DNA from 4 places in the Scandinavium tedordense genome. Region 3 is predicted to be linked to each of the others. Evidence: predicted binding sites of a transcription regulator. Region 3 holds the regulator's gene; each other region holds the start of a gene.

Region 1 (8,192 bases), on a different contig from region 3:
TACCAACCGTCATCATCAGGTCAGCGAACTCATCAACCAGCACCACAATGTACGGCAGTTTTTCCAGCGTTGGATGCACCGCATCCATGCTGTCACCCGGTTTCCAGTAAGGATCCGGAATCGGACGGCCCATCTGTGCGGCCTGAGCAATCTTCTCGTTATAACCTGCGAGATTACGCACACCAAGCGCTGACATCAGCTTATAACGACGTTCCATTTCATTGACGCTCCAGCGCAGAGCGTTGGCAGCATCCTTCATATCCGTCACGACTTCCGTCAGCAGATGTGGAATACCTTCATAAACTGAGAGCTCCAGCATTTTTGGGTCGATCATGATGAAGCGCACATCTTCCGGCGTTGCCTTATAGAGCATACTGAGGATCATGGCGTTCACGCCGACAGACTTACCGGAACCGGTCGTACCGGCTACCAGCAAGTGAGGCATTTTCGCCAGGTCAGCAATCACCGGCTCACCGGCAATGTCTTTCCCGAGCACGATAGTCAGCGGCGATGGGCTTTCGCGGAATTTCGCGCAGTCCAGCACTTCTCGAAGGTAAACGGTCTGCCGTTTTTTGTTTGGCAGTTCCAGGCCCACATACGGCTTGCCCGGAATAACCTCAACCACACGCACTGCGACGGTCGACAACGAACGCGCCAGGTCACGAGAGAGGTTAGAAATACGCGCGGCTTTCACGCCTGGCGCCAGATTCAGCTCGAAACGGGTGATGACCGGGCCCGGCGAATAGTTCACGACGTCGGCCTTGATGCGGAAATCGGCCAAACGTGTTTCTACGAGGCGCGCGGTTTGCTCCAGCGCGAAGGTATCAACCGGTTCGATTTCACTCGGCGGCTGAGTCAACAGATCCAGAGACGGTAATGGCGTAGTCGGTTTTTGCAACGGACGATTGTCACCGTTACGCATCAGCAGCGGGTGAATCAGGCTTTCCTGCGGCTGAGGCACCGGCTGTTGCTGAGGCTGCTGGTAGGCAGGTTGCGCCTGCGGCACTTGCTGCGGTTGTTGATATGCCTGCGGCTGCGGTGCCATTTGCTGAGGTTGCTGGTAAGCCTGTTGTGGCTGTTCCGGCGCGGCACTCGGCGTAAACAACGGTGCTTTCGGTGTATCATCAACCAGCGTTTTCATCGGTGAGAATTGATGGTCCGTCGGCGAGAACACATTCGCACCCTGCGGCTGTTCGCTGGAATAACGTTGCTGCTGCGTGGCGGCGAACTGACGTGCCAGTTCGGCTTCTGCGACGGCATCTTCGTCTTCCGGCGTCTCATCGTAGCTGTTGTCTTCGTATTCCTGGCCATAGCGTTGCTGCTGGGTGGCAGCAAACTGACGAGCCAGCTCGTCCTGATGTAGCTCATCAATATCTTCATCGCCCATCAGCTCGTCAGACAGTTCTTCGGCCGGGCGCTGTGACGGAATTTTGATACCAAATGAGGCCGAGGCAAGTTCACGACGCGTTGGTACACGCACAGGATTCGGGCGTGGAAGCTGCGGGCCAATGCCTGCTTTAACCTGCGGACGCGGCGCATCTGCCGGGCTGAATAACTGAGCAGCCGACGCAGCCGTTGCTGCAGCGGCTGCGGCACCGGTTACCTGATGAACGCTAGCCGCGACGGAAGCAACCGCTGCCGCTGGGGCAACCGCGGCCAGTGGATCGACAATAGATGCAGACGGCGTTGGCATTGGTGTCGTTGGTTTCACGGTCGCCGGTTCCGGCGTTGGCTGATACCACGCTGCAAGTTGTTCACGTTCACGTGCACGCTTCTCTTCCACTTCTTCGAAATAGTAGAGCGGTGGGCGCTGCGGTTTAATTTCTTCTTCCGGTTCCAACGCCACTTCTGGCATCTGCGGAGCGTGCTCTACAGGCGGAATATATTCATGGGCGTGATACTCGGGTTCAGGTTGCTGCCAAGGCTGCTCAGGCTGTGCGTACTGCTGCACTGGCACTGGTTGCGGATCCTGCCACAGTTCTTCGATAGAAGGCTGATGACGGAAGGCTTCTGGCTTAACATATTCTGGTTTCGCGACTGGTACCTGCGGCGGCCAATTGTCCGGAGACGGAGCAATAACCGGATCTGGCGTTTGCGGGGCAGGAACGGCCTGCCATTCCACACTCGGTGCAGCCATTTCGCCGCCGGAAACGGAAGGAGCAACCATCGCAGCGGATGCAGGTTCTGCCCATGCCTGAGTGGTCGCCATCGCAGCAGCCGCTGCGGCAACCGGTTCGGCAATGGAGTGACCGTTCATCAGCGGGTCGTTTTCATCCCAGGCTGCCGGGCGGGTCGCGCTGTTGCCGGAGAAAAGAACATCGTCGGTATCAGGCTGCTGCGTTGCACTATTGCCAGAGAACAACACGTCATCGGCATCTGCGGCTTGACCACGAGCGCTGTATTGAACTTCAACTTCGTCTTCATCCATTCGACGACCGGAGAACAACGCAGCGTCCGTTTTCCGCCCCATCGGGTTGCTAAACTTATCAGCAATGCGCTGACGACGCGCCAGTGCACCGCGCAGAATACGGGCACGGCGCCCTTCTCTCTTCGGTTCTGCGTCATGATCTTCTTCGTCATCTTCGTACTCTTCATCGTCGATCCACGAATCGTCGCGACGGGTACGGTTGCTGGCGAAGGTCAGAATATTGAGGATCCAGTTACCGATTTTCTCGGCAATGCTGACCCAGGACCAGCCGGTGAACAGCGTCAGTCCTGCAGCCCAAATGCAAAGCAAGGTAAGCGTACCGCCGCTGCTGTGCAGCATGGGTTGCAATGCGGTGCTGAGCAGACTGCCAATAACGCCACCGGAGGCGAAATACCAGATATCATCTGCGTTGATAGCGGCAAGTCCACACATGGTGAGGATCATCGCAAGCACGCCAATTAGACGTAGCGCTACTGCAAAATAATCAACGTATTCGTCACTTTCACGATGCTTATACGCGAACCAGCAGGCACCGATAATCATTACGGGCAAGGTGTATGCCATTACGCCAAAAATGAAAAACAGCGTATCCGCAAGCCATGCACCCGGCATTCCGCCAAGATTATGAATCGGTTCGTGCCAGGCGGTTTGTGACCAACTGGGATCGGAAGGATTAAAGCTTAGTAGAGCTGCCATCAGCCAGATGGCAAAAAGGGAACAGAGGATCAGGAACGCTTCAAGAAGACGGCGCCCGCTGCTTAATCTGTTAATCGTTACTTCTTTTTCTTCAGTGTATTCCTGGCTCAAGAAAGGCACTCCAGGTCCTTGATGCTAAAACGGACAACAGCGCCGGGTCTCCCCGGCACTGTTGCTGTATGGATTAACAGGAGTGTAATCAACTTGCGTTGATTTTGCACCTGTTCCGTTTAGCGTGTCTTAATTACCAGACGATTACTCTGCTTGACCTCTTCCATAACCACGTAGGTACGGGTGTCATTTACGCCTGGCAGGCGCAGCAGGGTTTCGCCTAACAGCTTACGGTACGCTGACATGTCAGGCACGCGGGTTTTCAACAGATAGTCGAAATCACCGGAGACCAAATGACACTCTTGAATTTCTTCAAGTTTTTGCACAGCGGAGTTAAATTGTTCAAACACATCCGGGGCGCCACGATTCAGAGTTATCTCAACAAAAACCAGCAGCGATGCATCCAGATAATGCGGGTTCAGCAGCGCGGTATAGCCCTGAATAAACCCTTGTCTTTCCAGCCGACGTACACGCTCAAGGCAAGGTGTCGGAGAAAGTCCCACTCGTTTAGAAAGCTCGACGTTGGAAATTCGCCCATCCTTTTGCAATTCGTTCAAAATGTTACGATCGATGCGGTCGAGATCTTTGCCTGGGCGCTTCTTGCTATCTACCATTATTATTGTCTCTCTGTATTCCTTCCCTACTCCTGTCTGGACCCTGTGCACTTCACTGTTCAGAGCCTGTGCCCGTCGTCTGCGTAAAAAATCTGTCACCAGATGTAACGCATAACCCAAGGGTACGTGTTGAGAAGCCGTTGCCTGTCGGCAGCCACCGCCATCTCGAATGGCGTCTGTCCACGCCATGCGCCGATGATGCTGGCCCGGTTAAAAATGGCATTTACGTGCATGAAAATTCACCACACGACAAACGCTGTTTTTTCTCCCTTCATTGTTTTCGCAAAAGCACAGGGGATTGTCAAAGCAAAACATCGATTTTTAGTACAACATGCCAGATATTCATAATCACCCAGGGACGTTCCTCATGTTATCTCCTTATAATCACCCCGATAGCAGTAGAATTTGTTATCGCAAGCGTAGATAAAATCACCAATCCATTGACGCAATCTATTACACATATCGTTAACAAAATTCCTGCACCCTTTTATTACTTCCGCAAATTCCCTACAATCGCGCCCATTGTCTGCCAACATTTATGGGGATCTCATGGGCACGACCAAACACAGTAAACTGCTTATTCTTGGTTCTGGACCAGCCGGCTACACCGCTGCGGTCTATGCCGCACGCGCGAACCTGCAACCGGTACTGATTACCGGCATGGAAAAAGGTGGTCAATTGACCACCACCACAGAAGTGGAAAACTGGCCAGGTGATCCGAGCGATTTGACCGGGCCTGCGCTAATGGAACGTATGCATGAACATGCGGTTAAGTTTGAAACCGAAATCCTGTTCGATCATATCAACAAAGTTGATTTGCAGAACCGTCCGTTCCGTCTGACCGGTGACAGCGGCGAATACACCTGTGACGCACTGATCATCGCGACAGGTGCATCCGCCCGTTACCTGGGCCTGCCATCAGAAGAAGCATTTAAAGGCCGCGGTGTTTCTGCCTGCGCCACCTGCGATGGTTTCTTCTATCGCAATCAGAAGGTCGCGGTCATCGGCGGCGGTAACACCGCAGTTGAAGAAGCGTTATATCTGGCAAACATTGCCTCTGAAGTGCATCTGATTCACCGTCGTGACAGCTTCCGCGCGGAGAAAATTCTGATCAAACGTCTGATGGATAAAGTGGAAAGCGGCAACATCGTGCTGCACACCCATCGCACGCTCGAAGAAGTTACCGGCGATCAGATGGGCGTCAGCGGCTTGCGTCTGCGTGATACGCAGAACAGCGACAACATTGAGTCTCTTGACGTAGCAGGTCTGTTTGTTGCTATCGGCCACAGCCCTAACACTGGCATTTTTGACGGCCAGCTGGCGCTGGAAAATGGCTACATCAAAGTACAGTCCGGCATTCATGGCAATGCAACGCAGACCAGCATTCCGGGTGTGTTTGCCGCAGGCGACGTCATGGACCATATTTACCGTCAGGCGATCACCTCCGCAGGCACGGGATGTATGGCCGCGCTGGACGCAGAGCGTTATCTCGACGGCCTGGCGGACCAGGCTAAATAATCTTTACAAGTCAGTAACAAAGGTAAAGAAGGCGACGATAAGTCGCCTTTATTTTTTCCCCGATGTAACATTGCTATGCCTAATGATCTCTAATAAGACACCTGCTAAGCACGCAATGAATAAAACCCGTCAACAAGAGCTTACCCGCTGGTTAAAACAGCAAAGCATTTTCTCCCGCCGATGGCTGATGCTTTCTCGTCTGCTCGGTGCGGTCAGCGGAGTGCTGATCATCGCCCAAGCCTGGCTTCTGGCCAAGATCCTGCACCACATGATTATAGAGAACATTCCTCGGGAAGCGCTGCTGCTGCCTTTCGTCATGCTGGTTCTGGTCTTTATCCTGCGCGCGTGGGTGGTCTGGCTGCGAGAACGGGTGGGTTTCCATGCCGGGCAGCATATTCGTTTTGAGATCCGAAAAACGGTACTCGACCGCCTACAACAAGCGGGTCCGGCGTGGATCCAGGGTAAACCTGCGGGCAGTTGGGCGACGTTGATTCTTGAACAAATCGACGACATGCATGATTACTATGCCCGTTATCTGCCGCAGATGGCGCTGGCAGCGACCGTGCCGCTGCTTATCGTTATCGCGATTTTCCCGTCTAACTGGGCTGCCGCGCTAATTCTGCTGTGCACCGCCCCACTGATCCCGATGTTTATGGCACTGGTTGGGATGGGTGCCGCCGATGCCAACCGTCGTAATTTCCAGGCACTGGCAAGACTGAGTGGCCATTTCCTCGACCGCCTGCGCGGGATGGATACCTTACGTATTTTCGGACGCGGTGAAGCGGAAACCGACACTATTCGTCAGGCTTCCGAAAGTTTCCGCCAGCGCACGATGGAAGTTCTGCGACTCGCTTTCCTCTCCTCTGGCGTTCTGGAATTTTTCACTTCGCTTTCGATTGCCGTTGTCGCCGTTTACTTTGGTTTCTCCTATCTTGGCCAGCTGAATTTTGGCAGCTATGGCACGACAGTCACCTTAATGTCAGGCTTTTTGGCACTGATCCTGGCTCCGGAATTCTTCCAGCCGTTGCGTGATTTGGGTGCGTTTTATCATGCCAAAGCGCAGGCAGTGGGTGCCGCCGACAGTCTGAAAACCTTCCTTGAAGCGCCACTGGCACAGCCTGAGCGTGGCAGCGTCACGCCAGATGAAACTCAAAATGTGAGCCTTGAAGCGCAGGGGCTGCTGATTAAATCGCCGGAAGGTAAAATCCTCGCCGGACCGCTAGATTTCAGCCTCGCCGCTGGCGAGCGCGTGGTGCTGGTCGGCCAGAGCGGTTCGGGAAAAAGTTCCCTGCTCAATACCCTGGCAGGTTTTCTGCCATATGACGGATCTTTGAAGGTGAGTGGGACAGAATTGCGTGACCTGGAACCTGACGCATGGCGAGGCCTATTGAGCTGGGTCGGACAAAATCCGCAGCTTCCAGCGCATACGCTGCGTGAAAATGTGCTGCTGGCGAATCCAAAAGCCAATGAGGCGCAGCTGCAACACGCGCTCGACCGTGCTTGGGTGAACGAATTTGTCAGCCAGCTTCCGCAAGGGATTGATACGCCAGTCGGCGATCAGGCGGCCCGGTTGTCCGTCGGTCAGGCCCAGCGAGTGGCCGTGGCCCGTGCCCTGCTCTCTCCTTGCCGATTCTTGTTACTGGATGAGCCAGCCGCCAGTCTCGACGCGCACAGCGAACAGCGCGTTATGCAGGCTCTGACGGAAGCTGCAACCAACCAGACCACACTGATGGTCACTCATCAGTTAGAAAACCTTGCCGAATGGGATGCCGTTTGGGTCATGCATCAAGGCCAAATCGTCGAGCAGGGTTCGTTTGCAGAGCTTGCTGAAGCACAGGGGCATTTTGCGCACCTGCTTTCCCATCGTCAGGAGGAAATTTAAATGCGCGTTTTAGCCCCTTACCTGGCGTTATATAAGCGGCACAAATGGTTGCTCTCCCTCGGCGTTGTGCTCGCGATTATCACCTTGCTGGCCAGCATTGGCCTGCTGACGCTCTCTGGCTGGTTCTTGTCCGCCTCGGCCGCCGTCGGTTTTGCTGGCGCCTACACCTTTAACTATATGTTGCCTGCCGCGGGTGTACGTGGAGCCGCCATTATCCGTACCGCTGGACGCTATTTCGAGCGTCTGGTTAGCCACGATGCGACCTTCCGCGTGTTGCAGCACCTTCGCGTATTTACGTTCAGCAAGCTGCTGCCGCTCTCCCCTGCCGGGCTGGCACGTTTTCGTCAGGGCGAATTGCTCAACCGCGTAGTGGCGGATGTCGATACCCTCGATCATCTATACTTGCGAGTCATTTCCCCGCTGATTGGTGCGCTGGTCGTCATTCTGGTGGTCACGTTTGGCCTGAGTTTCCTTGACCTGACGCTGGCGTTGACCCTCGGCGGCATTATGTTGCTGACGCTGTTCCTGCTGCCGCCGCTGTTTTACCGGGCCGGAAAGCCAGCCGGTGAGAACCTGACGCAGCTTCGTGGTGAATACCGCCAGCAGCTCACATCCTGGCTGCACGGTCAGGCCGAACTGACAATATTCGGTGCCAGCAAGCGCTATCGCGAGCAGATGGAACAGACGGAGCTGAGCTGGCATGAGGCGCAGCGTCGTCAGTCCGAGCTGACAGCCCTTTCCCAGGCACTGATGCTGCTGATGGGGGCCGCGGCGGTCATTGTGATGCTATGGATGGCCGCAGGCGGCGTGGGCGGCAATAGCCAGCCAGGCCCGTTGATCGCGCTGTTCGTGTTCTGTGCGCTCGCCGCGTTTGAGGCGCTGGCCCCGGTGACTGGCGCATTCCAGCACCTTGGACAGGTAATGGCTTCCGCAGTACGGATAA
Region 2 (8,192 bases), on a different contig from region 3:
GGGTTATCCTCGCCCGGCGGTACGAACGCAGGCAAGGTCTTCCCCTCTTTCGCATACTCTCGCCGGGTATTTGCCGTCGGTGTCCAGCCCGGGGCTTCCTGCTTGCGCTCCACTTTCGTCACCCAGTTACGCGGTGTTTCACGCCCGGCCTGACCAATTCCTATCGGTAAAACCTCCACCGTCCCGCTTCCTGCCGGATAATAATAAAGTCGCATTTCGGCGACGTTAATTACAATGCCCTCGCGTACCGTGTCCGGCAGGATCAGCTGCTGCGGAATGGTCAACGCAGTCCCCACTTTCGGCAGGAACGGGTCAACGCCTGGATTGGCCTCCAGCATGTTGCTGAACCCCTGCCCATACTGTGCGGCAAAATATTCCAGCGGCTGGGTATTCCCCTCCGGAACGGTAACAATTAAGGGCGCACCTATCAGCCGACTCCCTTCGGGAGGAAGTGGATAGGTGACCGCCTGGGCACTATGAATAACGGCGGCTAGCCCCAAGGCAAGCGAGAGTGTACGAATCATAATTTCCCTATTATTGACATGATGGCTATAGGCTAAATATAGCTCTCTACATCGAGAGCGCAATAACCGGCATCGCCAGCGCCCTGCGTGGCGTTGGGTTGGCCTTCACCCGATCGCCGGACACCAGCAAATGACTCAGTTTATTGCAGCCATAAAAAAACCCCGCATCGGCGGGGTTTTCAGATTCAGGCTTTTGCGACGTGCAAACTTACTCGGTTTTGCTTTCAGCTGATTTCAGCTCGCCCATCACTTTCAGCTTTTTAGAGATCTCGCGACGCTCTTTAGACAGCTCAGCATTTTTGATGATGTAATCGTCCACGCGATCTTCGTAGTCGGTTTTCATGCTGGCGATGATGCCCTGAATAGCTTCAACGCTCATGCCTGGTTTGATGTAGTCACTGAGGTTATCAAGCAGCAGTACACGCTTCTGGTTGTCACGGACCTTTTTCTCAACGTCCTGAATTTCGCGCTGCAGTTTGTTTTTACGACGGAACAGACGAACAAACTCCAAAACGTCCTGAAACGAAGGTTTGGTTGTTTCCATTTTTACACCCCTGATAATTGAGATTCGGATTCGTAAAACAGCCGCTACGGGTAAACATAACTGCTAGCGGCCGCGAATGACAATGGTTTTTGCTCTGCCTCAATCATAACCCTAAACGTAGCTGAATCGAAACAAGCACGCGGCAAACCGTGACCGGGTGGGCGTTATTTGCGCAACGCCCGACAGATCAGGTGTGACAGTAGTTCCAGCTGTCGCGCCAGTTCCATGCTTAACCAGACATATCCATGCATCGGCGTTTCGGCCAGGTCTTTGCCTTTATAGTCATTCACCAACTGACGCAACTCGATGACGATATCGTTCAGCTTTTCGTTGTTAGCCAGAATCGGTTGCGGATTGCCTTCATAAAGCGCATGCGCAATGGTGAGCAATGTCTGCTGGGTCATCTGCTGCATGTCTCGCAGGGTGTGGGCGTTGAGCATCAGATAGTGGCTGTCGCGCGAGGCCCACCAGGCATTGATTTGCAGTTCAAGCATACAGACCAGATTACGATTCACCGTCTGAATACCTTCAAAAATCGATTTCTGAATGTGGGTCTCTTTACTGGCGGGTGTTATCAGGCCACGCATCTTTACCACGTCGTTCAGGACTTTTTGCAGTCGGCGTTCAAGACGCGGGCGTTCGAGTAAGTTCGGCGAGAACCCAGTTTGATAAAGACGGTTAAATTCAGTGACGTAGTTTGCCATCTGGATACGCCAGTGGAGAAACGCTCGCTGCGGCCAAATCCCGGTAAACAGCATCGCCAGCAGCGAACCGATAATCACATCCCCGCTTCGCCATAGCGCCATGTGCATATCGCCTGACGGCGCACCGATAACCACTGCCAGCGTGATGCCAATCAGCAGCGCCTGATACGGTTTATTGCCCAGAGCTAGCCAGCCGCAGAGGAACATCGCCGCCGCGCACCAGAGTAGCATCAACGGCAGCGACATCAGCTCCAGCTTCAGTGCCACCAGCCCCAGTACGGAGCCGAAAACTGTGCCGCCGATACGCTCAAACGCACGCGGGACCACGTTTCCCCAGAAAGAGATGGGCCCCATAATAACGACTAGCGTAATGAGCGGCCAGGTCCCCTCAGGCACGTGAAAAAGACGCACCAACAGAAACGTCAGTACAAACGCGAGAGCGATACGCACCCCGTGAACAACACGGTAGTTGCGGTATAAACGAATTTCAAAAGGACTCAGTGATTTATCAGCGCGCACACCCGCACTCCGGCTAGGGCAGAAAACACAATTGTATCTGTTTTTCTGCCCCTGGCATCACGGAAGCGTAAATAACCTTTTAAAAAGCAGGCTTGTTTACTTTAAATAGCGCGTTTTTTAACAGGTACATACATTTCGATATCCCAGTGACCTTCCTGATTACCGTCATTGAGATAAAGCTCGAAGCAGGGTTTTGCTTCTAACTCGTAGTCTTTGTCCTCCAGCACACTGTTGAAGAACTGATACCACGGGGTGGAGAAATCATGATTGACCACGCGTGTAGCGGCTTTGGCGTACATTCCTGCCGCGATTTCGGTGACAATCACCCCTTCACTATTGGCCGGTATCGTGAATCCGTCTTCCACGGTGACCACGGTGTCAGCCCGCAGCTTTTCCGCCGACACCTCATCTGGGTTATCGTAGTAAACCGCCACCCACTCTTTGGCGTGGATTTTGTGCCCGTTCACCCACATCGCCAACTGCTCAAAGCCCTGTTTGATGGTCTGTTCCCATGGGCCAACCATATGAAAACCGGCGATGACGCGACGATTTTCCTGAGTAATGCTGTAATCCATATTGCCTCCGCTAACATAGCTGCTGGACAAATATACAGTTAAAATCTAGCAAACAGACCTGAAGGAGTATGTGCGATGTTTCACAAATAGGGGAAGTAAAACGCCCTCCGAAGAGGGCGTTTGGTCAAACGGGATTGGCTCAGGATTTATGGTGCATCCAGTCGCTCAAGCGCGAGAACATGCCTCCTTTGCCCACGCTTTCCAGCGTCACCAGTGGCCAGTGAGCAACAATCTTATCGCCGTCGTAGAGTTCAATTTCACCGACGCGCTGATGGGCCGCGACTGGCGCATCCAGCTCTTTTTTGTCCATCACGTATTTGGCTTTGATTTTCGGCACTTCGGCTTTAGGTAAGGCCAGCCAGAAGTCCTGATCGGTGCCCAGGTCGATGTGTTCTTTATCGCCGTACCAGATGCGTTCAGTGCCGACTTTTTTGCCGGTATGCAGGATCTGAACGGTATCGAAATTCTGCTGGCCCCAGTGCAGCAGCTTACGCGCCTGGTCTTCACGCCCTTTCGAGCTCTCAGCGCCCATTACCACCGCAATCAGACGGCGCTTGCCATCCACCGCAGACGCAATGATGTTAAACCCGGCGGTAGCCGTGTGGCCCGTTTTCAGTCCATCAACGTTCAGGTTTTTATCCCACAGCAAGCCGTTACGGTTGTTTTGGGTGATGCCGTTCCAGGTCAGGCTCTTCTCGCTATACATATGATAGAAGTCAGGCTCACCATGAATAATCGCCCGGGATAATACCGCGAGGTCGAACGCCGAACTGTGCTGTCCTGGCGCATCAAGACCGTGCACGGTTTCGAAATGGGTATCTTTCAGGCCCAGTTTGCTCACGTAATCATTCATCATTTTGACGAACTGTGGCTGGCCACCTGCGACGTAGTCAGCCAATGCTACACAAGCGTCGTTCCCGGAATCGACAATCAGTCCGCGGCTTAAGTCATGCACGCTCAGACGATCGCCCGCCTTGAGGAACATTAGAGAGGATCCGTCAAAAACAGGATTGCCCTTTGCCCAAGCATCGCGACCCACGGTGACCATGTCATCTCCGGTAATGCGATGACTGTCGATCGCGCGGTCAACCACGTAGCCGGTCATCAGCTTCGTGAGACTGGCTGGGTTGCGCTGCTGGTGTTCGTTACCAGCGGTGAGTACCTGGCCGGTGGTGTAATCCATCAGCACCCAGGATGCGGCCTGGATCGCAGGAGGTTGTACCGGTGCGGGAATATAATCTGCAGCAACTGCGCAAGAAATGCTCGAAGCGAGCAAAGAAACAGCAATAAAAAAACGGCCTTTCAACAGCATATCCTCAACTTTTCGTATTCCCGTTCTTTTTACGGTAGTTACGCTTTGCTGACAGCGTTAAATTGCAAGAAAGTATGACATTTACTGGGAGCGACGCCGAGGGATCGCCCCGCCGAGCTTCTGATGATCGGGCAAATCGTTTACCATTACCGGCTAACGCGCCTACGGATCACAGACAGCCCATGCAAGAAACGCAACCGCAAGCCGGATTCCTGATTCACGACTACGAAACCTTCGGCACCCACCCGCAGCTGGACCGCCCCGCTCAGTTCGCGGCCATTCGAACCGACGCTGATTTCAATATCATTGGCGAACCTGAAGTCTTCTACTGCAAGCCTGCTGATGATTATCTGCCGCAGCCTCAGGCAGTAATGATTACCGGTATCACGCCGCAGGAAGCGCTGGCCAAAGGCGAAAATGAAGCGGCGTTTGCGAGACGGATCCATGATCTGTTTACCGTGCCGAAAACCTGCGTGGTTGGCTACAACAACGTGCGTTTCGATGATGAAGTGACGCGTAACATTTTCTACCGTAATTTCTTCGACCCCTACGCCTGGAGCTGGCAGAACCATAACTCGCGCTGGGATCTGCTCGATGTGATGCGCGCCTGCTACGCCCTGCGTCCGGAAGGCATCAACTGGCCAGAAAATGAAGACGGTTTGCCGAGCTTTCGCCTGGAACATCTGACCAAAGCCAACGGAATCGAGCACAGTAACGCCCACGATGCGATGGCCGATGTATACGCCACCATCGCGATGGCTAAACTGGTGAAAGCGCGTCAGCCACGCTTATTCGATTATCTGTATACCTTCCGCGGAAAGAATAAACTGGCGACGCTGATCGATGTGCCGCAGATGAAACCGCTGGTGCATATTTCCGGTATGTTCGGGGCATGGCGCGGAAACACCAGTTGGGTGGCACCGCTGGCCTGGCATCCGGACAACCGTAACGCGGTGATTATGGTCGACCTGGCGGGCGATATGTCTCCGTTGCTCGAACTGAACGCCGATGAACTGCGTGAGCGCTTATACACGCCGAAAGCCGATCTCGGCGAACTGTCGGCGGTTCCGGTGAAACTGGTGCATCTGAATAAATGCCCTATTCTCGCGCAGGGCAATACATTACGCCCGGAAGATGCCGACAGGCTAGGCATCAACCGCCAGCAGTGCCTGGATAATCTGAAGGTGCTGCGCGATAACCCGCAGGTGCGCGATAAAGTAGTGGCGATATTTGCTGAAGCGGAGCCTTTTGTACCCTCGGAAAACGTCGACACCCAGCTCTACAACGGTTTCTTTAGTGATGCAGACCGCGCAGCGATGAAAATTCTTCTGGAGACCGAGCCGCGTAATCTGCCCGCGCTGGATCTCACATTTGCCGATAAGCGCATCGAAAAACTGCTGTTCAACTATCGGGCGCGTAACTTCCCTGGCACGCTGGATGAATCAGAGCAGCAGCGCTGGTTGCAGCACCGTCGTAACGTCTTTACCCAGGAATTCCTTCAGGCTTATGCCGATGAACTGCAGCAGCTTTACGTTCAGTATGAAGGGAATGACGAGAAACTCGCCCTGCTGAAAACACTGTATCAATACGCACAAGAGATTGTTTAAGTCAGAATGACCGGCATAAAAAAACCGGAGACAGTGTCTCCGGTTTTTTTTGACTATCGCACGTCGAGATTACGCGATGTCTTCGTACTGCGGCACCGGGTTACGGAAGCTGCGAGTCACACAGGCCAGATAAATCAGGCCAACTGCACCCCAAATCAGACCGAGAACCATCGAGCTTTGTTCCAGGTTAATCCACAGCGCACCGACGGTCAACGCACCACATACCGGCATAAACAGGTAGTTAAAGTGATCTTTCAGCGTTTTGTTGCGCTTTTCGCGGATCCAGAACTGCGAGATTACCGACAGGTTAACGAAGGTGAAGGCCACCAACGCACCAAAGTTAATCAACGCCGTGGCTGTTACCAGGTCGAATTTAATCGCCAACAGAGCAATCGCGCCCACCAGTAGCACGTTCCATGCTGGGGTACGCCATTTCGGATGCACGTAACCGAAGAAGCTTTTCGGGAACACGCCATCGCGGCCCATCACGTACATCAGACGAGAAACGCCTGCGTGTGCTGCCATGCCAGATGCCAGCACGGTCACGCTTGAGAAGATAAGCACGCACCACTGGAAGGTTGTACCCGCCACGTACAGCATGATTTCTGGCTGTGACGCATCTGGATCCTTGAAGCGAGAGATGTCAGGGAAATACAGTTGCAGGAAGTAAGATGCAACGATAAAGACCCCACCGCCAATCAGCGCTGTCAGGACAATTGCTTTCGGGATAACGCGCTCGGCATCTTTGGTTTCTTCAGACAGAGAAGAGATACCGTCGAAGCCCAGGAACGAGAAGCACAGAATAGTCGCACCGGTGATCATCGGCGTGATATGCGCGCCATCAGACCAGAACGGGCGGCTACTGGTCAGCGTACCTGCACCCGTACCGTTGTGAACGCCCCAGATGATCATGCCGACAATAACGGCAACGATACCCATCTGCAGCACCACAATCAGGGTGTTGAAGTTAGCCACGGTTTTAATGCTGCGCAGGTTGGAAATGGTCATAAAGGCCACTAACCCGACAACAAATATCCACGAGGGAACCGAAGGTACCAGCGCTTCAAAGTAGATTTTTGCCAACAGGATATTGATCATCGGCATAAAGAGATAATCAAGCAGCGAAGACCAACCCACCATAAAGCCAACCGTCGGGCTAATGGATTTTTGGGCGTAGGTATAGGCTGATCCTGCGGACGGATAGCGGCGAACCAGCTTACCGTAACTTAACGCAGTAAACAGGATGGCTACCAGAGCGAATGCATAGGCTGTCGGGACATGACCATCGGTCATTCCAGATACGATACCGAAAGTATCGAACAGCGTCATAGGCTGCATATAGGCAAGACCCATCATAACAACCGGAATCAACGTAAGCGTCTTACGTAATTCCACGCGAGAGGTGTTTGGAGTAGCATTATGCGACATGGTTATTCCCCTTTACGGTGAAAACCGTCGCGTAAGCAAAAAATTGCCCCATTTTTTATATATCCTCGGCGACAACAACTGTCGATTTTTAAGTAAGTATCTATCCGGTACGAAGCCCGGCCTCTTGTATGAATGAGTGTGTCTCGAAAGCAAAAAAATAACCGACGCCATAAAATTGCGTCGGTTAGTCTCTTTTTTGCTGGCGCGTATTTTGCCCCCTTCCCCCCATAAAAACAAGAGAACCAGAGGCTCATCAAAGAAAACTTTTCCTTAAATGCCTGATTATTCACCAAGGGCGCGGTTATAGACTGCCGCGATAGCACTATTTGCCAAAACTGCCTCCCGCCACCAGGCGCTCGCCAGGCCCGCGGTCTGTTCATTCCAGCCGATCCACACCGCATCAAACGGAACGTGAGCCGCGACCTGTTTTTCGACTAAAGCGCCGCTTTCAAGAAACCGCTGCGCCAGATAACGCGGGAGATAACCGCAGCCCAGGCCGCTAATTTGCAGTTCCAGCTTAGTTTTAAAATCAAAAACAGTGATTGCGTCCTGATCTTCAAGCAATTGTTGAAATGCAGGGCAATCGGGAGTCGTGCCGTCGCCGACGATAATCGCCCGATGGTGTTTGATGGTTTTGCGGTTCAACGGTTCGGCCACTTCCGCCAACGGATGGTGGGCTGCCACAACGAAAATCTGCTCCAGTTCGCCTAATGGCGCGAAACCAAAATCACTGAGCGGCGGCGGGTCGTGCAGCGCGCCGATGACAATATCGGCCCGGCCTTGTACCAACGCATCCCAGGAACCGCCGAGAACGCCGTTGATAAACTTCAGCCGGGTCACGCTGTGCCTTTGGTAGAACTGTTCAATGAGGGGAGCAAGCAATGAGAAAGGAAAAGTGTCGTCCACGCCAATAACCAGATCGTTTTCCCAGCCTTCGTGCAGTTTGACCGCCTGCTTTTCGAGTTCGCGCACGGTATGC
Region 3 (8,192 bases):
GCACCAAAACAGAGCTGCAGCAGCAGCGAGCGCAACATGATGTCGCGATTCAACGCCAGCAGGCGGCGGATATTGCCGCGCCAGGCCTCTTTGAGCATATCCAGCGATATGCCACGCAGGTGAAGCACGCGCCGCACCATCAGCAAGCCAATGAAAAATGTCGCGTATTCGGAACATGCCGTCGCCAACGCAGCGCCCTGCACGTTCATATGCAGGCCCATCACCAACCATAAATCGAGCACGATGTTTAAGACATTGCCGACCACCAGCAAAATTACCGGCGCGCGCGCGTACTGAACACCGAGCAGCCAACCGAGCAGAACCAGGTTTGCCAGGGACGCAGGCGCGCTTAACCAACGGATTTCGAGGAAACGCCGCGCCTGTTCCAGTACGGCATCGCTGCCGCCGACAATATGCAGCGCCAAGTCAATCAGAGGGGTGCGGAGCACAACAATCACCAGGCCCGCTCCCAGCGCCAGCAGCAAGGGCTGCACCAGCGCGCGAGCCAGACGTACAGGGTCTTTAGCGCCGTAGGCTTGTGCGGTGAGGCCGGTGGTGCTCATGCGCAGGAATAACAACAGCATGAACAGGAAACTGGTCGCCATGGAACCGATCGCCACGCCGCCGAGATAAACAGGACTGTCAAGATGACCGATGACCGCCGTATCCACCAGACCCAACAGCGGCACGGTGATATTTGAGAAAATCATCGGCAGCGCGAGACGCCACAATGCCTTGTCTGCAGTGGTGAAGAGCGACATGAGAAAACCTGTGATTGTGAATGCGTAAAACGAAGTGGCGCCAGAATAGCGCCACTCTTCCCGTCAAAGATTACGTGGCTAATGTGCTGGCGCTGGACGCCTGAAAGCCATGTGAATTATTGAGGATTTCTAAAGCCCGTTACAGCCACTCGCCGTTGCGAATAACGCCAACTGCCAGCCCTTCGATGGAGAAGTTCTGCTGACGCAGATCGACCACAATCGGAGAAAACTCGCTATTTTCAGGTAACAGCTCAACAGTGCTGCCCTGTTTTTTCAGCCGCTTAACCGTCACTTCATCGTCGATACGGGCGACAACGACCTGACCGTTACGCACATCCTGCGTTTTGTGAACCGCGAGCAAATCACCGTCGAGAATACCGATATCACGCATCGACATTCCGCTGACGCGCAGCAGGAAATCGGCGCTCGGCTTGAACATCGCCGGGTCGACCTGGTAGTGGCCTTCAATATGCTGCTGTGCCAGCAGAGGTTCACCCGCCGCAACACGCCCGATCAGCGGGATACCGGTTTCTTCTTCTACCAGAAGACGAATGCCGCGTGAGGCACCGGAAACAATCTCGAGCACACCTTTACGTGCCAGCGCTTTCAAATGCTCTTCAGCCGCGTTCGGGGAACGGAACCCCAAGCGCTGCGCGATTTCCGCACGCGTTGGCGGCATGCCCGTCTGGCTGATGTGATCCCTGATGAGATCGAACACCTCTTGCTGCCTGGTCGTTAACGCTTTCATTCCGCCCCCTGGGTGTATATACAGTTATGCTGTGAGTATATACAGTTAATGGCGAATTTGGAACCGCAAAACGCACAAAAAACCAGACGTTTGCGTAATTCTGCGGGCGTTATCGATAATGCGACCACAGCAGCGTTACCCAGGTGAATAAGGCGATAGCAATTGCCAGAAACACCGCGGCAGAACCCATATCTTTTGCACGACCCGACAATTCGTGACGTTCCGTCCCGATGCGGTCAACCACCGCTTCAATCGCACTGTTGATAATTTCCACTATCATCACCAGAAGCACTGAGCCAATCAGTAACACTCGGGTGATGGCATCCACATCTAACCAACAGGCGAGAATGATGGCGACAACAGCAGCAACGCCTTCCTGGCGAAAAGCGGCTTCGTTTTGCCATGCAGCGCGAAATCCCTTCCAGGAGTAACCTGCTGCTTTGACGATTCGGGTTAACCCGGTGGTATCATTTGCCATCAAAAGAACCTTTTACATTATTTAGCATCAATGTCACTGCGCGCCTGACGCGGTAGAACAGATATTCTGTGCACTTTCTGTTATCCTTGCGGCGCATTTGCATGATTAACCAGAGGCTTTACATCGTTTATGTCTGGCTGGCCACGAATTTACTACAAATTACTGAATTTACCATTAAGCGTGCTGGTAAAAAGTAAGTCTATCCCGGCAAATCCTGCTGAGGAACTGGGACTCGATACCTCACGCCCTATTATGTACGTTCTGCCGTATAACTCGAAGGCAGATCTGCTGACTTTACGCGCCCAATGTCTGGCGCATGGTCTTCCGGATCCGCTGGAGCCGCTCGAAATCGACGGCACCGAGCTGCCGCGTTACGTGTTCATTCACGGCGGGCCGCGCGCATTTACGTATTACACGCCGAAAGAAGAGTCTATCAAGCTGTTCCACAATTATCTGGATTTGCATCGCAGCAACCCAGAGCTCGATGTGCAGATGGTACCGGTGTCCGTGATGTTTGGACGTTCCCCGGGCCGCGAAAAAGGCGAAGTAAACCCACCGCTGCGCATGATGAATGGCTTCCAGAAATTCTTTGCCGTGACTTGGCTCGGTCGCGACAGCTTCGTGCGTTTCTCACCGTCCGTTTCGCTGCGCCGCATGGCCACCGAGCACGGTACCGACAAAATTATTGCACAAAAGCTGGCACGTGTGGCACGAACTCACTTTGCCCGTCAGCGTTTGGCTGCCGTCGGCCCGCGTCTGCCTGCGCGTCAGGACTTGTTCAACAAGCTGCTGGCGTCCAAAGCGATTGCACGCGCGGTGGAAGACGAAGCGCGCAGCAAGAAAATTTCCCATGAAAAAGCGCAGCAAAACGCCGTCGCCCTGATGGAAGAGATTGCAGCGAATTTCTCTTACGAAATGATTCGCCTCACCGATCGCGTGCTGGGCTTCACCTGGAACCGTTTGTACCAGGGGATCAACGTTAATAATGCCGAGCGCGTGCGCCAGCTGGCTCACGACGGCCATGAAATTGTTTATGTCCCCTGCCACCGCAGTCACATGGACTACATGCTGCTGTCCTACGTGCTCTATCACCAGGGGCTGGTGCCGCCGCATATCGCCGCGGGCATCAACCTGAATTTCTGGCCAGCCGGCCCGATTTTCCGTCGTCTGGGCGCGTTCTTTATTCGTCGTACCTTCAAAGGCAACAAGCTCTATTCCACCGTGTTCCGTGAATACCTCGGTGAGCTGTTCAGCCGTGGTTACTCCGTTGAATACTTCGTGGAAGGCGGTCGTTCCCGTACCGGTCGTTTGCTGGACCCGAAAACCGGCACCCTGTCGATGACTATTCAGGCGATGCTGCGCGGCGGCACTCGTCCAATCACCCTCGTGCCAATCTACATCGGCTATGAGCACGTGATGGAAGTGGGGACTTACGCGAAAGAACTGCGTGGCGCGACCAAAGAGAAAGAGAGCCTGCCGCAGATGCTGCGCGGGTTAAGTAAGCTGCGCAATCTCGGCCAGGGTTACGTCAACTTTGGCGAGCCATTGCCACTGATGACTTACCTGAACCAACATGTGCCGGAATGGCGCGAATCTATCGATCCGATTGAATCCATTCGCCCGGCATGGCTGACGCCAACGGTGAATAACATCGCCGAAGATCTGATGGTGCGTATTAACAACGCAGGCGCGGCTAACGCCATGAACCTGTGCTGTACCGCGCTGCTGGCATCACGTCAACGCTCTCTGACCCGCGAACAGCTGACCGAACAGCTGGAATGCTACCTGCAGCTGATGCGTAATGTGCCCTACGCGGCTGATGCCACCGTGCCGTCTGTCACTGCCAGCGCGCTGATTGACCACGCATTGCAGATGAACAAGTTCGAGGTCGAGAAAGACACCATTGGCGATATCATCATTCTGCCGCGCGAGCAGGCGGTGCTGATGACTTACTATCGCAACAACATCACCCACATGCTGATGATCCCGTCCCTGCTGGCGGCCATCGTTACGCAGCATCGCACTATCTCGCGCACCGAGATGGTCCGTCATGTGGAGATGCTGTATCCGATGCTGAAATCCGAACTGTTCCTGCGTTGGGAAAAAGAAGAGCTGGCGGGCGTTATTGACGAGCTATTAGCAGAAATGCAGCGTCAGGGGCTGGTGACCATCGAGAACGACGATGTTCGCATTAATCCGTCGCATTCCCGCACCCTGCAGCTGTTGGCGGCCGGGGCGCGTGAAACGCTGCAACGTTATGCGATAACCTTCTGGCTGTTGAGCGCTAATCCGTCCATCAACCGTAGCACGCTTGAAAAAGAGAGCCGTACCGTGGCTCAGCGTCTGTCGGTGCTGCACGGCATCAACGCGCCAGAGTTCTTCGACAAAGCGGTGTTCAGTACTCTGGTATTGACCCTGCGTGACGAAGGCTACATCAGCGACAGTGGCGATGCCGAACCGGCTGAGACGATGAAAGTCTATCAGCTGCTGGCCGAACTGCTGGCACCGGATGTCCGTCTGACTATCGAGAGCGCCAGTCAGGACGCGTGATCTAAGCGCATAAAAAAAGGCGGAGCCATTCACATGGTTCCGCCTTTTTTTTGTTACCGGGTGATCATGCCCGGCAAGCAATGCGCCGCCGGGGAAAAATTAAATCAGGTAACTCATCGCCAGACCGATAAACAGTACCAGCCCCACGTAGTTATTGTTCAAAAACGCCTTAAAGCAGGCATCACGGTCACGGTCTTTAATCAATTTTTGCTGGTAAACGAACAGCGCACCGGCGACAAATATCGACCAGTAGAACTCCCAATTTAAGCCGCTCACCCAGCCCACGGCAGCCATCAGCGCCAGCACGGCCACCTGCAAAATACCGATGATCAGTTTGTCCTGTTTACCGAACAGAATGGCGGTCGATTTCACGCCAATCTTGAGGTCATCGTCTCTGTCGACCATCGCGTACTGAGTGTCGTACGCCACGGCCCAGCAAATGTTGGCGAGGAACATCAGCCAGCAACTCAGGGGCAGCGATTCACTCACCGCGGCATAGGCCATCGGAATCGACCAGCCAAATGCTGCGCCCAGCACGACCTGCGGCAGATGGGTGTAGCGCTTCATAAACGGATACACCCACGCCAGCGCTAACCCTGCTACCGACAACAGAATGGTCATCTTATTGAGGGTCAGCACCAGCAGGAACGAGAGCACCACCAGCACGATAAACAGCGTACGTGCCCCTTTCTCGCTCACGTCACCGCTGGGTAACGGGCGATGTGCGGTGCGTTTAACATGTCCGTCAATTTTGCGGTCCGCGTAATCATTGATCACGCAACCGGCGGCGCGCATCAGCCAGACGCCCGCCACAAACACCGCGAGGATCCACAGCGGCGGCACGCCAGGCATCGCCACCCACAGCGCCCATAATGTCGGCCAAAGCAGCAGCAGCGAGCCGATTGGCTTATCAATTCTCATCAGACGGCTATAAGCCTGCAGCTTATTCTGCGTCAGACTCCTCTCCATAATTCACTTCCTCTCAGTACAGCGGTGACGCAGGCAGAAACAGCTCGGTTAACAGCAGCGGTTTTCCGCTCAGCCGGAGACGGGAACGACGCCCCCACAGCTCTGCATCTTTACCAATTTCAATAAAATCACGGGTTAAAGTGGATGACGTAAACAGATAGCGCCCCAGCGGCGTTTTGCCCAGCTGTTGCAGTTGCAGCTCGGGCCCGCTCAGGGTGGATTCAGGCACAACCGTGCGCCCGGCAAGCCAGGGTTCACCGTCAGCACACAGCAAAATTTCACGCAGCCAGTAGCGCGCTTCAACAGGCAGCAATGCCTGCTCTGCAATAATCTCATCCTGACCGACAAAACCTTCGCGGATAAGCGTCACAGTGACACGCTTGCCCTGCTGTTCGAAGCGTTTGGTCATGGAATCTTCCAGCAGCAACCAGTCAAGCTGTGCCGCATCGAGTTCCGGAAGGGTGGTGTAATAGCGTAGCGCACGCAGTTGCGCCAGCTCAGGGTGTGACATACCAGGCTCTCCGATACATAACTTATCGGCATTGTATCGTAGAAAAGGGTTCGCGGGAGGAAGAAACGTCAATATACGACCCACCGCGCAACAGCCATGTAACGACCGCTGTTGCGCCAGAAAAAACGGTGCGCCCAAAAGGACGCACCGAATGGCCTGGGCCAAACATCAGCAATGTGGGGAGACTATCACCCCTTGCCTTTTACACTACTGATAAAGGTGGAACGGGCCGAAGTCGAACCGAGGCGCTCGGCTTCGTTTAACAGTTTCAGGGCCTTGTCGATGTTGCCCTCGTTAACTGCCTGTTTAATCGCGGTATTGAAATAGCTTTCGGTGTCATTCAGAACCGGCTCGCTTTTCGCGGCAGGTGCCGAAGATGCCGCTGAAGCCGCAACTGGAGCTGCAACAACTGCAGCCGTTGCAGGTGCCGCAGAAGGTGCTGCGTACACTGGTGCCGCCGTGTTACCCACAGTGACAGCACCTGGGCCAGAAGAGCCAAACAGTGGGCCGACCAGCACGCTGGAGGCAGACGACGTTTTCACTTTCAGCTTCAGGGTGCCTTCAGAGACGTGGCGTGCAATCGGGTCCGGAATATCTGGCACCGCGTTGCCAATACCTTTGGCATACGCTTTCGCCGGGTCAATCAGCGTGGTGGTCTGCTGCAAATCTTGCGGCGTGGTGAACACCAGCACGTAAATTTTCTGCTGCCCTAACGCAGGCGTCAGGCGCATGACACCTTCCAGGCGGTCGGCGCTCATGACGCCCGGTTCCTGGTAGATGAAATAGCTACTTGGGAAGAACGCTGATGGCGTCATGTTCTGATCCAGGATCAGCACGTTCGGCGCATAAACGTGGGTTTGTTTGTTCACTTCGCTAGTGAGGGTAATGCTCAGTTCACCAATGTTAGCCGGGACGCTATAGGCCGCCACCGGGCCGGTAATGCCGGGCACATTCAGCGGCTGACCGCCTCCGGCAAGATCGGTACTTTGGGTTTTAGATTGATCAACAGGCGTCCAGACCAACTGCTGCAAGGCAGAAGCCGGGATAGCCGGGGCGGCAGTGGTATTCTGCGGCACGAAATTGACGTCAGCGAAACTGACTGCCGGTACGCTTGCCAGCAGGCCAGCGGAGAGGCATAGCGCGATGAGACTTTTGTTCATTTTCATTTTATTGACCTCAAAGACAGGGCTCAGCGGTAGCCAGGCAATAGCGCGCTGAGTCTAAAACAGAGGGGCTTTCACCCCTCTTTATCAGGCATAACAGTGGGTTAACTTAACTGCACATTACCACCAGATTTCCATCTGGGCACCGAAGCTCCACTCATCGGTATCACCACGGCCAAGGCCAGAGGTTTGCATACCGAAGTTAGAGTTGTAGTTCGCGCTTTGAGTGTTCGGGTTGCCAGCAGTGTCGTAGCCCCATTTCTCATCCCATTTCGCGTAAGTTGCGAACACACGCAGTGCCGGACGAGACCAGATGCTGTCGCCTGCCTGCCATTGTTGCGCGAGGGTAATTTTGTACTGATTGTTGGTGTCGCCGGTGTTCTGGGATTTGACGTTGTCGTAGCCCACTTCCAGCAAGGTACTCATGATTGGTGTCCATTTGTACATCGGACGAACACCCACGGTGTACCACTCAGTACCGTTGTTGTTATCCCAGCTGATGTCCTGGTACATACCGACGTACATCAGGTCCCAGCTGTCGCCCAGGGAAATTGCACCGTGGTCGATAACACGCAGCAGGTGGCCGTTGTTGTTGATGCCATACGCGTACAGTGAGCCATCGGTATCGCTGTTGCCGATACCAATGCCTGCGCCCTGAGACTGGCCTTTACCTTGAGAGGTCATGGAGTCAGTGGCGTACTGAACCACGAATTTGTTAAAGCCTTTCAGCATGCTCTGGGTGTGTTCAGCGGTGAACATCCAGCCATCTTTAGACGCCTGTGGCTGCAGGTAGTAATCGTCATTGACGTTGGTGTGACCGTAGTCAACACCCAGCTCCAGGGTACCGCCTGGGTTGATTTCCATCTGGCCCAAACGAATGTCAAACACGTCGTTGGCAGTTGAAGAGGTGTAATCACGCAGGTTGTTACTGGAGAAGGCAGAAGAACCACCCGCTTCCGTTGAACGCGTTGCTGCGAAGGAGAGTTTACCGATGCCAACGTCCACGTTTTCC
Region 4 (8,192 bases), on a different contig from region 3:
ACACAAACGTACACGTCCCCAGCCGGAGACAATCAAATTCCAGCTTCCCGCGCTACTTTTAAGCGTGATATGCCCGGGCCACGCGGTGCTTCGCAAACCATAGAAACCCAGGCCAGGCGTCATCTCGTTAAGTGTCACTTCCGGCCAACGTGGGCGTAATACAAAAATGCTGTGCGCCGTACAGTCGGTCCCCTCTTCACTCAGGGCATTCAGACACCACCCTTGCTCCGCGCGCTGTAGGCGAGGCAGGCGATCGCGACGATGCCAGCTCGCATCGTTACGCAGCATGACCAGAAAGTCTCTGACCTGCCCAGCGGTTTGCCATAGACGCTGCTGCTGCTGCCAACGCTGCCAGCTGTACAGCCCACCACCGCTGAGAATAATCATCAGCGAGAGTGCAACCAGCATTTCAATAAGGGTGTAACCCTGTTCTCGTTTCATGGTCGTAATATGCTGCGGGACGTAAATCAACGCGAACGTGGATTCCGCGTTTTACGGGCAGGGTTCAGGGGAAATTTATCGGCTTGCAGCGGGTTACAGCAAAACAGGAAGGGTGCTTCAGAAAATGAAAACCGGCCACGCGGGCCGGTTGATATGAGGTGATTTAAATCGCCACTGGCGCTTTAATACCGGGGTGCGGGTCGTAGCCTTCAATCTCGAAATCATCGAACTGATAATCAAAGATAGACGCTGGCTTACGTTTGATAACCAGCGTCGGCAGCGCCCGAGGCTCACGGCTCAGCTGCAGATGCGTCTGGTCCATGTGATTGCTGTACAGGTGCGTGTCGCCCCCAGTCCAGACGAAGTCACCGACTTCGAGGTCACATTGCTGAGCCACCATATGCACCAACAGCGCGTAGCTTGCGATGTTAAACGGCAGGCCGAGGAACACATCGCAAGAACGCTGATACAGCTGGCATGAAAGCTTGCCGTCTGCCACGTAGAACTGGAAGAACGCGTGGCACGGTGCCAGCGCCATTTTGTCCAGCTCGCCGACGTTCCAGGCTGACACAATGATTCGACGCGAGTCGGGGTCATTTTTCAGCTGTTCGATAACCGTGGTGATTTGGTCAATATGGCGGCCGTCTGGCGTTGGCCATGCGCGCCATTGCTTACCGTACACCGGGCCCAAGTTGCCCTGATCGTCAGCCCATTCATCCCAGATGGAGACATTGTTTTCATGCAGATACGCAACGTTAGTGTCACCCTTCAGGAACCACAGCAGCTCATGGATGATGGAGCGTAAATGACAGCGCTTGGTCGTCACCAGCGGGAAACCATCCTGCAGGTTGAAGCGCATCTGGTGGCCGAAAATCGATAACGTGCCGGTACCGGTACGGTCATTTTTTGGGGTGCCCTCGTCGAGCACCTTCTGCATCAGATCAAGATACTGTTTCATGCTTCCTCAGGAGACTTGTTGCTGCGGGCGATGACGAAATGCCCAGACCATCATAATGATTCCAGCCAGAACCATCGGAATGGAAAGGATCTGCCCCATGCTGATGTACTGTACCCATTCACCGGTGAACTGCGCATCCGGCTGGCGGAAGAATTCAACGATGATGCGGAACAGACCGTAGCCGATCAGGAACAGGCCTGAAACAGAGCCCGTCGGGCGTGGCTTGCGGATGAAAAGGTTGAGGATGATAAACAGCACCACGCCTTCCAGCGCCAGTTCGTAAAGCTGCGACGCATGACGCGGCAGCACACCGTACTGATCGAACAGAGACTGCCATTCAGGATGCGACGGCAGTAACGCCAGGTCTTCCGCACGGGAGCTCGGGAACAGCATGGTGTAATGGAAGGAAGGGTCAACGCGGCCCCACAGTTCACCGTTGATGAAGTTGCCCAGACGCCCAGCGCCGAGACCAAACGGGATCAGTGGTGCAATAAAGTCAGCGACCTGGAAGAAGGTGCGCTTCGTGCGTTTGGCAAAGACAATCATGACGACGATAACGCCGATCAGGCCGCCGTGGAACGACATACCGCCATCCCAGACACGGAACAGATACAGCGGGTCGCTGAGGAACACCGGCATGTTGTAGAACAGGACATAGCCGATACGCCCGCCGAGGAAGACCCCGAGGAATCCGGCGTAAAGCAGGTTTTCAACTTCGTTCTTCGTCCAGCCACTGCCCGGTCGGTTCGCCCTGCGAGACGCCAACCACATTGCGAAGATAAAGCCGACGAGATACATCAGTCCGTACCAGTGAAGCGCAACCGGTCCAATGGAAAAAATCACCGGATCAAACTCCGGGAAATGCAGATAACCACTATTCATCTGTCACCACAAGTGCTTGTTATTCCGCCGAAAGTGGTCAGCGGTAGAGACGTGCAGCCTGAAGACTGCCCCAAAGGTGCGAATGATAGCACAAGGCAGTCGGCTGGGAGGCGCTGAAAGATGTAAAAGATATGTATAAACACGGGGTCAGCAGGCAGAGGCGCCGCCAGGAACTGACGTTTACCTGCCGCCGCGAATCAGGCCACCAAGGCCCCGGCGTTCCATGAATGCCGCTACCTGATGGCGCACTTCGGTAGCGAGTTGCGCATCCAGGCTCCGCTGTGCCAGGTTTTTCGCATCTTCAAGTTCGATGTGACGCAGCAGGTATTTCACACGCGCCACTGACCGCCCGTTCATCGACAAATGGCGGAAACCCAAGCCAATCAGGATAGTCACGCACATCGGGTCGCCCGCCATTTCACCGCAAACGCGTAGATCGATGTCGAGGCGCTCGGCGTCCTGAGCAATCATCGACAGTGCGCGAAGCAGCGCCGGGTGCAGGCTATCGTACATGTTGGCTACGCGGGTATTGTTCCTGTCGACTGCCAATAAATATTGCGTCAGATCGTTAGTCCCCACGGAGATGAAATCAACCCGGCGAGTCAGATGCGGCAGCATGAATACCATCGATGGCACTTCCAGCATCACGCCAATCCGCGGTTTCGGGATCTCGTAGCCGATCATCTCTTCCACTTCGCGCCCGGCACGTTCAATCAGGCGTTTCGCCTCATCGACTTCATCAATACTGGTGATCATCGGCAACAAAATGCTGAGGTTACCCGTCGCGGCGTTGGCACGCAGCATCGCGCGAACCTGAACCAGGAAGATCTCCGGCTGATCGAGAGTGATGCGGATCCCACGCCAACCGAGGCATGGGTTTTCTTCGCTGATGGGCATGTACGGCAGTTGTTTGTCGGCCCCGATGTCCAGCGTTCGCAGTGTTACCGGTTTGTCGTTGAACATTTGCAACATGCCCTGATACTGGGCCACCTGCTCTTCTTCTGACGGGAAACCGCTTTGCAGCATGAACGGGATTTCAGTGCGATAGAGCCCGATGCCGTCGATGCGGCTACCGAGCTTCTCTTCGTGCTCTGGGCTTAAACCGGCATTCAGCATTACCTTCACGCGTTCGCCGCTTTTCAGCTGCGCCGGACGATCAACGTCATCTTCCGCGATTCGGCTGAGCTCATTTTCTTCGGTTACCAGCCGTTGGTATTCCTGCAGGAGTACCGGCTCGGGATCGACCAGCAATTCACCGCGATAACCATCGACCACCAACATTCGGCCATGCAGCACCGACGGCTGTATATCGGCGCCCATGACCGTCGGGATCCCCAACGCGCGTACCATAATGGCGGCGTGAGAGTTCGCCGCACCGTCACGCACCACGACGCCCGTCAGTCTGTCCTGCGGCACTTCGGCAAGTGTGGTCGCCGAAAGCTCATCAGCCACCAGCACGAAGCGCTCCGGCCACGCGTTCGGGCCCTGCACGGAGTCATCGAGATGGAAAAGCAGACGTTGACCCAGCGCCCGGAGATCGCCCGAACGCTCTTTAAGATAGCCATCACTCAGGGCCGCGAACTGCGCAGCAAATTTTTCAATGATGGTTTTGACCGCCCATTCTGCCACCGAGCCTTTGTCCACTTCAGCGAACAGCTCTTTGCGCAGTCGCGCGTCTGATAACAGGTGTGAATAGAGATCGAAGATAGCCGCGGTTTCTTTCTGGGCCCCGGCCGCAAAACGCTTGCTGTAACGACGAAATTCGCCGGCTGCCTCTTCCAGCGCACCGGTCAGACGCTCACGCTCAAGCGCGGTGTCCAGCGTTGATGCTTCGTACACCTGCTCCATCAACGGCAGTGTAGAATCCATCCAGCCCTGACCAATCGCCACCCCGGATGCAGCCGCCAGCGCGCGAATGCGCGTTTGACGGTACTGACCAAAAAGTGCCGTGAGCTGAGACTGAGAGAGGATTGCCGCCATTTGAGTGGCAAGCGTAACGAGGAAGGATTCTTCACTTTCGTCGAACTGACGCAGTTCGCGCTGCTGAACCACCAGCACACCAAGCAGTTGGCGGCGCTGGATGATCGGCACACCAAGAAATGCGCGGTACTTTTCTTCCTTTACGGAAGGAATGTATTTGAAGCTCGGATGCTTTTGCGCATCCGCGAGGTTAATGGGCTCCGCGAGGCGTCCCACCAGGCCAACGACACCTTCGTCAAAGGCGAGTGTAATAGTCCGTCCACGTGGCTTTTTCAGCCCGCGAGTGGCCATCAGGTAATAGCAGCGCCTGTCATGGTCAGCGAGGTAAACCGAACACACTTCGGTTTCCATTGCCTGACAGATATCTGTTACCAGAATATCGAGCGCCTCGTTCACACGGGGCGCACTGGCTACTTTCTCGACTATTTCTCGCAACCGGGTGAGCATAATGTGCGTGGCTTAACCTCTTTTACGTCGATAAGCAGGGGCAGTGTTCTGCGGTTTTGGGGTACTTTCCGTCAGCGCCAGCACAACGCCTGCAAACTCCTTCATCACCCGACGGTAGACATCGCGTTTAAACGACACCACCTGACGCACCGGGTACCAATAACTTACCCAGCGCCAACCATCGAATTCCGGGGTACTGCTGGTTTGCATATTGATATCGGCATCGTTGCCTATCAACTGCAGGAGAAACCACTTTTGTTTCTGGCCGATACAAACCGGCTTTGTGTCCCAACGCACCAAACGTTTCGGTAACTTGTAACGCAACCAGTTCCGGGTAGAGGCCAGGATCCGCACATCTTTACGGCTTAGCCCAACTTCTTCGAACAATTCCCGATACATCGCCTGCTCAGCCGACTCGCCCGGGTTTATCCCTCCTTGAGGGAATTGCCAAGAGTGTTGACCGTAACGCCTGGCCCACATTACCTGACCCAGGCGGTTGCAGATTACAATTCCAACATTTGGGCGGTAGCCATCGTCATCAATCACCGGACTACCTCTAAAAACAATTTTCAATGTGAATGATTGTTTCACACTCGCTGGAAACGGTAAACCACTCTCTTGCGGCGATAACATCGGATAACAATTGAATAACTCACAGCTATCATCAAAGTTATAAACAGATAAGACCGTCACGGGACCATTTTATTCACTTTTTCTGTGGATAGAGTTGTGAAGAAGCCGCGAGTTACTATGGGAAAACCTTGAATCGTCTTAAAAGCGCCATTTTTTATCATTAAAATAAAATGATGTTATTCATCACTTTAGAATAGTTCCTTTTCATTAAACATGCCATAACGTGACGATCGTCACATAGGTGATCCTTGTGCTGATGAAAGATCGAACAACGTCGTTTTTATCCACAGATTGTGCCACTAACTTAAACACTTTTTGTGTGAAAATTGGATTTTCGTCGCACGTCAAGCCTGTAAATGGAAACAGTAGTGAGGGTTTTCCCCAGTTATCCCACTTTTCTGTGGATAACTGGGTGTAAGATCCTGTTCATTGTCAGTGACCAGATTGGGAAAACCTTTTGCAGCGCAAAAAATGTTGATTTTTTTTAGTAAAAAAACGCTATGAAATCATCATATTGGCGTGGTTATTCAGAAAAGGGTAAACTCTTTCCATAACGGGGATAAACCCCGCTCACTTTTCAACCAAAGGCGTGCCGTTATGTCCCTGCTGTCTCCCCTGCGTCATTCTCCTCAGTCTGAAGCCGAGCTTTTAGCCCAGGCGCAGCAGCTGGCGGGTTATTCGCTGGGTGAATTGGCGGCGATGGCAAACCTGCCCATTCCACCCGATTTAAAGCGGGATAAAGGCTGGATTGGTGTGCTGCTTGAGATTTGGCTGGGTGCCAGCGCAGGAAGTAAACCCGAGCAGGATTTCGCCGCGCTGGGCGTCGAGCTGAAAACGATCCCCGTCGACCGCAACGGCCGTCCGCTGGAAACCACGTTTGTCTGCGTCGCCCCGCTGACCGGCAACAGTGGTGTCACATGGGAAACCAGCCATGTCCGGCATAAACTCAAGCGAGTACTGTGGATCCCGGTTGAAGGCGAACGCACTATCCCGCTGGCTGAACGCCATGTCGGGGCGCCATTGCTGTGGAGTCCGAGCGTAGAAGAAGAGCATCAGCTGCGCATGGATTGGGAAGAACTGATGGATTTGATTGTGCTCGGTCAGGTGGAACGCATTACCGCTCGCCACGGCGAAGTGCTACAGCTACGTCCGAAAGCAGCCAACAGTAAAGCCCTAACGGAAGCCGTCGGCACACACGGTGAACCTATTCTTACCCTCCCGCGTGGTTTTTATCTGAAGAAGAACTTCACCGCCGTCCTTCTGGCCCAGCATTTTCTGCTCTGACACGATTCGTTTGGGGTAAGGCCGCCTGTGGCTTATAATTGCACTTTTCGTTTTTGGCAGGATTTACAATGTTTGCATGGGTAACCGATCCCAACGCGTGGATGGCGCTTGGGACGCTGACGATCCTTGAGATCGTTCTGGGCATCGATAATATTATTTTTCTCTCTCTGGTCGTGGCCAAACTCCCGACGGCTCAGCGCAATCACGCGCGTCGAATCGGTCTGTTTGCGGCGATGATGATGCGACTGGCGCTGCTGGCGTCAATCGCCTGGGTTGTCAGGTTGACCAATCCGCTGTTTACGCTTTTCGATCACTCGTTCTCAGCCCGTGATCTGATTCTACTGGCTGGCGGCCTGTTCCTTATCTGGAAAGCGTGCAAAGAGATCCACGAATCGATTGAAGGTGAAGAGGAAGGGCTGAAAACTAACGTCCACTCTTTCTTCGGCGCTATCGTTCAAATCATGCTGCTCGACATTATCTTCAGCCTTGATTCGGTGATTACGGCGGTGGGTCTGTCCGATCATCTGTTCATTATGATGGCTGCGGTGGTGATTGCCGTGGGCGTGATGATGTTTGCCGCGCGTCCGATTGGCGAATTTGTCGACAGGCATCCGTCGGTCAAGATGCTGGCGCTGGCATTCCTTATCCTGGTCGGCTTTACATTAATGCTGGAAAGTTTTTCTATTCATGTGCCGAAGGGGTATATCTATTTCGCGATGTTTTTCTCCATTGCCGTGGAGAGTCTCAATTTACTGCGAAATAAAAAAAATCCGCTTTAAATTCAAAGACAGCCTTCAAAATGAGGGCTGTCCTGCAATCTTTTTAAGATTTTACTGCTTTTTACTTACTCCTTACCGGGTTATATCTAGAATGGTATGAGTTGCGGTCATATAAGGGGTAATAATGATGAAAAAATGGGCAGTTTTGATTTCTGCAGTGGGACTGGTATTTGCTGTTTCCGGTTGCAGCAGTGACTACGTGATGGCAACGAAAGATGGCCGAATGATTCTGACGGATGGGAAACCGGAAGTTGATGACGACACCGGCCTTATCAGTTACGAAGATCAGCAAGGTAACAGCATGCAGATCAACCGTGACGATGTCTCTCAAATCATTAAGCGCTAAAAGAAAACAGGTCAGCTCGTCTGGCCTTTTTTGATTTTTTACTTCCGCTTTTTCCTCGCATCTGCCATGTTTATACCCAAAATAATTCGAGTTTCATCACGGCGGCAAGAGAATGAGTCCCGGCGAACTTAGTAACCTAAGTGATTCGGGCGAGTGAACGTAGCCAACAAAGATGCAGCTTGAAGGATGACGGGTATATATTCTTTTGTCTGGGCGCCTGTTGCGCCCTTCCTGACGTTTTTGATATGACGTTGTTGATATACAAAAAGGAAGACGGCTATGCACTATCACCGTATCCCCCACAGCTCACTGGAAATCAGTACTCTTGGGCTGGGCACTATGACGTTTGGTGAACAGAACAGCGAAGCCGACGCCCATACACAGCTCGATTACGCCGTTGCTCAGGGCATTAACCTGATTGACGTCGCAGAGATGTATCCCG

The links. Region 3 encodes LexA, which represses DNA repair genes until DNA is damaged. Its sites were predicted from a motif close to TNCTGTATGTACATACAGNA; they were not measured.
Region 1: MUU46_RS18715 (DNA translocase FtsK 4TM domain-containing protein) is a predicted target of LexA. The motif match lies at 3,298-3,317, and genes of this name have one in related genera.
Region 2: sbmC (DNA gyrase inhibitor SbmC) is a predicted target of LexA. The motif match lies at 2,887-2,906, and genes of this name have one in related genera.
Region 4: mutH (DNA mismatch repair endonuclease MutH) is a predicted target of LexA. The motif match lies at 5,690-5,709, and genes of this name have one in related genera.

The regions. Positions count from the first base shown of each region.
Region 1 is NZ_JALIGG010000057.1:578,227-586,418, reverse strand. Features, by position in the region: gene MUU46_RS18715 (DNA translocase FtsK 4TM domain-containing protein) at 1-3,235, opposite strand, end outside; gene lrp (leucine-responsive transcriptional regulator Lrp) at 3,355-3,849, opposite strand; gene trxB (thioredoxin-disulfide reductase) at 4,399-5,367, shown strand; gene cydD (heme ABC transporter permease/ATP-binding protein CydD) at 5,483-7,249, shown strand; gene cydC (heme ABC transporter ATP-binding protein/permease CydC) at 7,250-8,192, shown strand, end outside.
Region 2 is NZ_JALIGG010000056.1:477,195-485,386, forward strand. Features, by position in the region: gene ldtA (L,D-transpeptidase) at 1-524, opposite strand, end outside; gene MUU46_RS15480 (DUF496 family protein) at 733-1,068, opposite strand; gene MUU46_RS15485 (FUSC family protein) at 1,233-2,291, opposite strand; gene sbmC (DNA gyrase inhibitor SbmC) at 2,393-2,866, opposite strand; gene dacD (serine-type D-Ala-D-Ala carboxypeptidase DacD) at 3,006-4,172, opposite strand; gene sbcB (exodeoxyribonuclease I) at 4,361-5,785, shown strand; gene MUU46_RS15505 (APC family permease) at 5,855-7,213, opposite strand; gene yoeI (membrane protein YoeI) at 7,203-7,265, opposite strand; partial or broken gene MUU46_RS15515 (LysR substrate-binding domain-containing protein) at 7,441-8,192, opposite strand, start outside.
Region 3 is NZ_JALIGG010000047.1:74,784-82,975, forward strand. Features, by position in the region: gene dinF (MATE family efflux transporter DinF) at 1-761, opposite strand, end outside; gene lexA (transcriptional repressor LexA) at 901-1,509, opposite strand; gene MUU46_RS02555 (diacylglycerol kinase) at 1,619-1,987, opposite strand; gene plsB (glycerol-3-phosphate 1-O-acyltransferase PlsB) at 2,117-4,537, shown strand; gene ubiA (4-hydroxybenzoate octaprenyltransferase) at 4,637-5,506, opposite strand; gene ubiC (chorismate lyase) at 5,520-6,017, opposite strand; gene malM (maltose operon protein MalM) at 6,206-7,183, opposite strand; gene MUU46_RS02580 (maltoporin) at 7,301-8,192, opposite strand, start outside.
Region 4 is NZ_JALIGG010000048.1:45,955-54,146, reverse strand. Features, by position in the region: gene MUU46_RS02985 (prepilin peptidase-dependent protein) at 1-441, opposite strand, end outside; gene thyA (thymidylate synthase) at 605-1,399, opposite strand; gene lgt (prolipoprotein diacylglyceryl transferase) at 1,406-2,281, opposite strand; gene ptsP (phosphoenolpyruvate--protein phosphotransferase) at 2,462-4,708, opposite strand; gene rppH (RNA pyrophosphohydrolase) at 4,721-5,254, opposite strand; gene mutH (DNA mismatch repair endonuclease MutH) at 5,939-6,625, shown strand; gene MUU46_RS02955 (TerC family protein) at 6,694-7,404, shown strand; gene MUU46_RS02950 (YgdI/YgdR family lipoprotein) at 7,532-7,750, shown strand; gene MUU46_RS02945 (NADP(H)-dependent aldo-keto reductase) at 8,030-8,192, shown strand, end outside.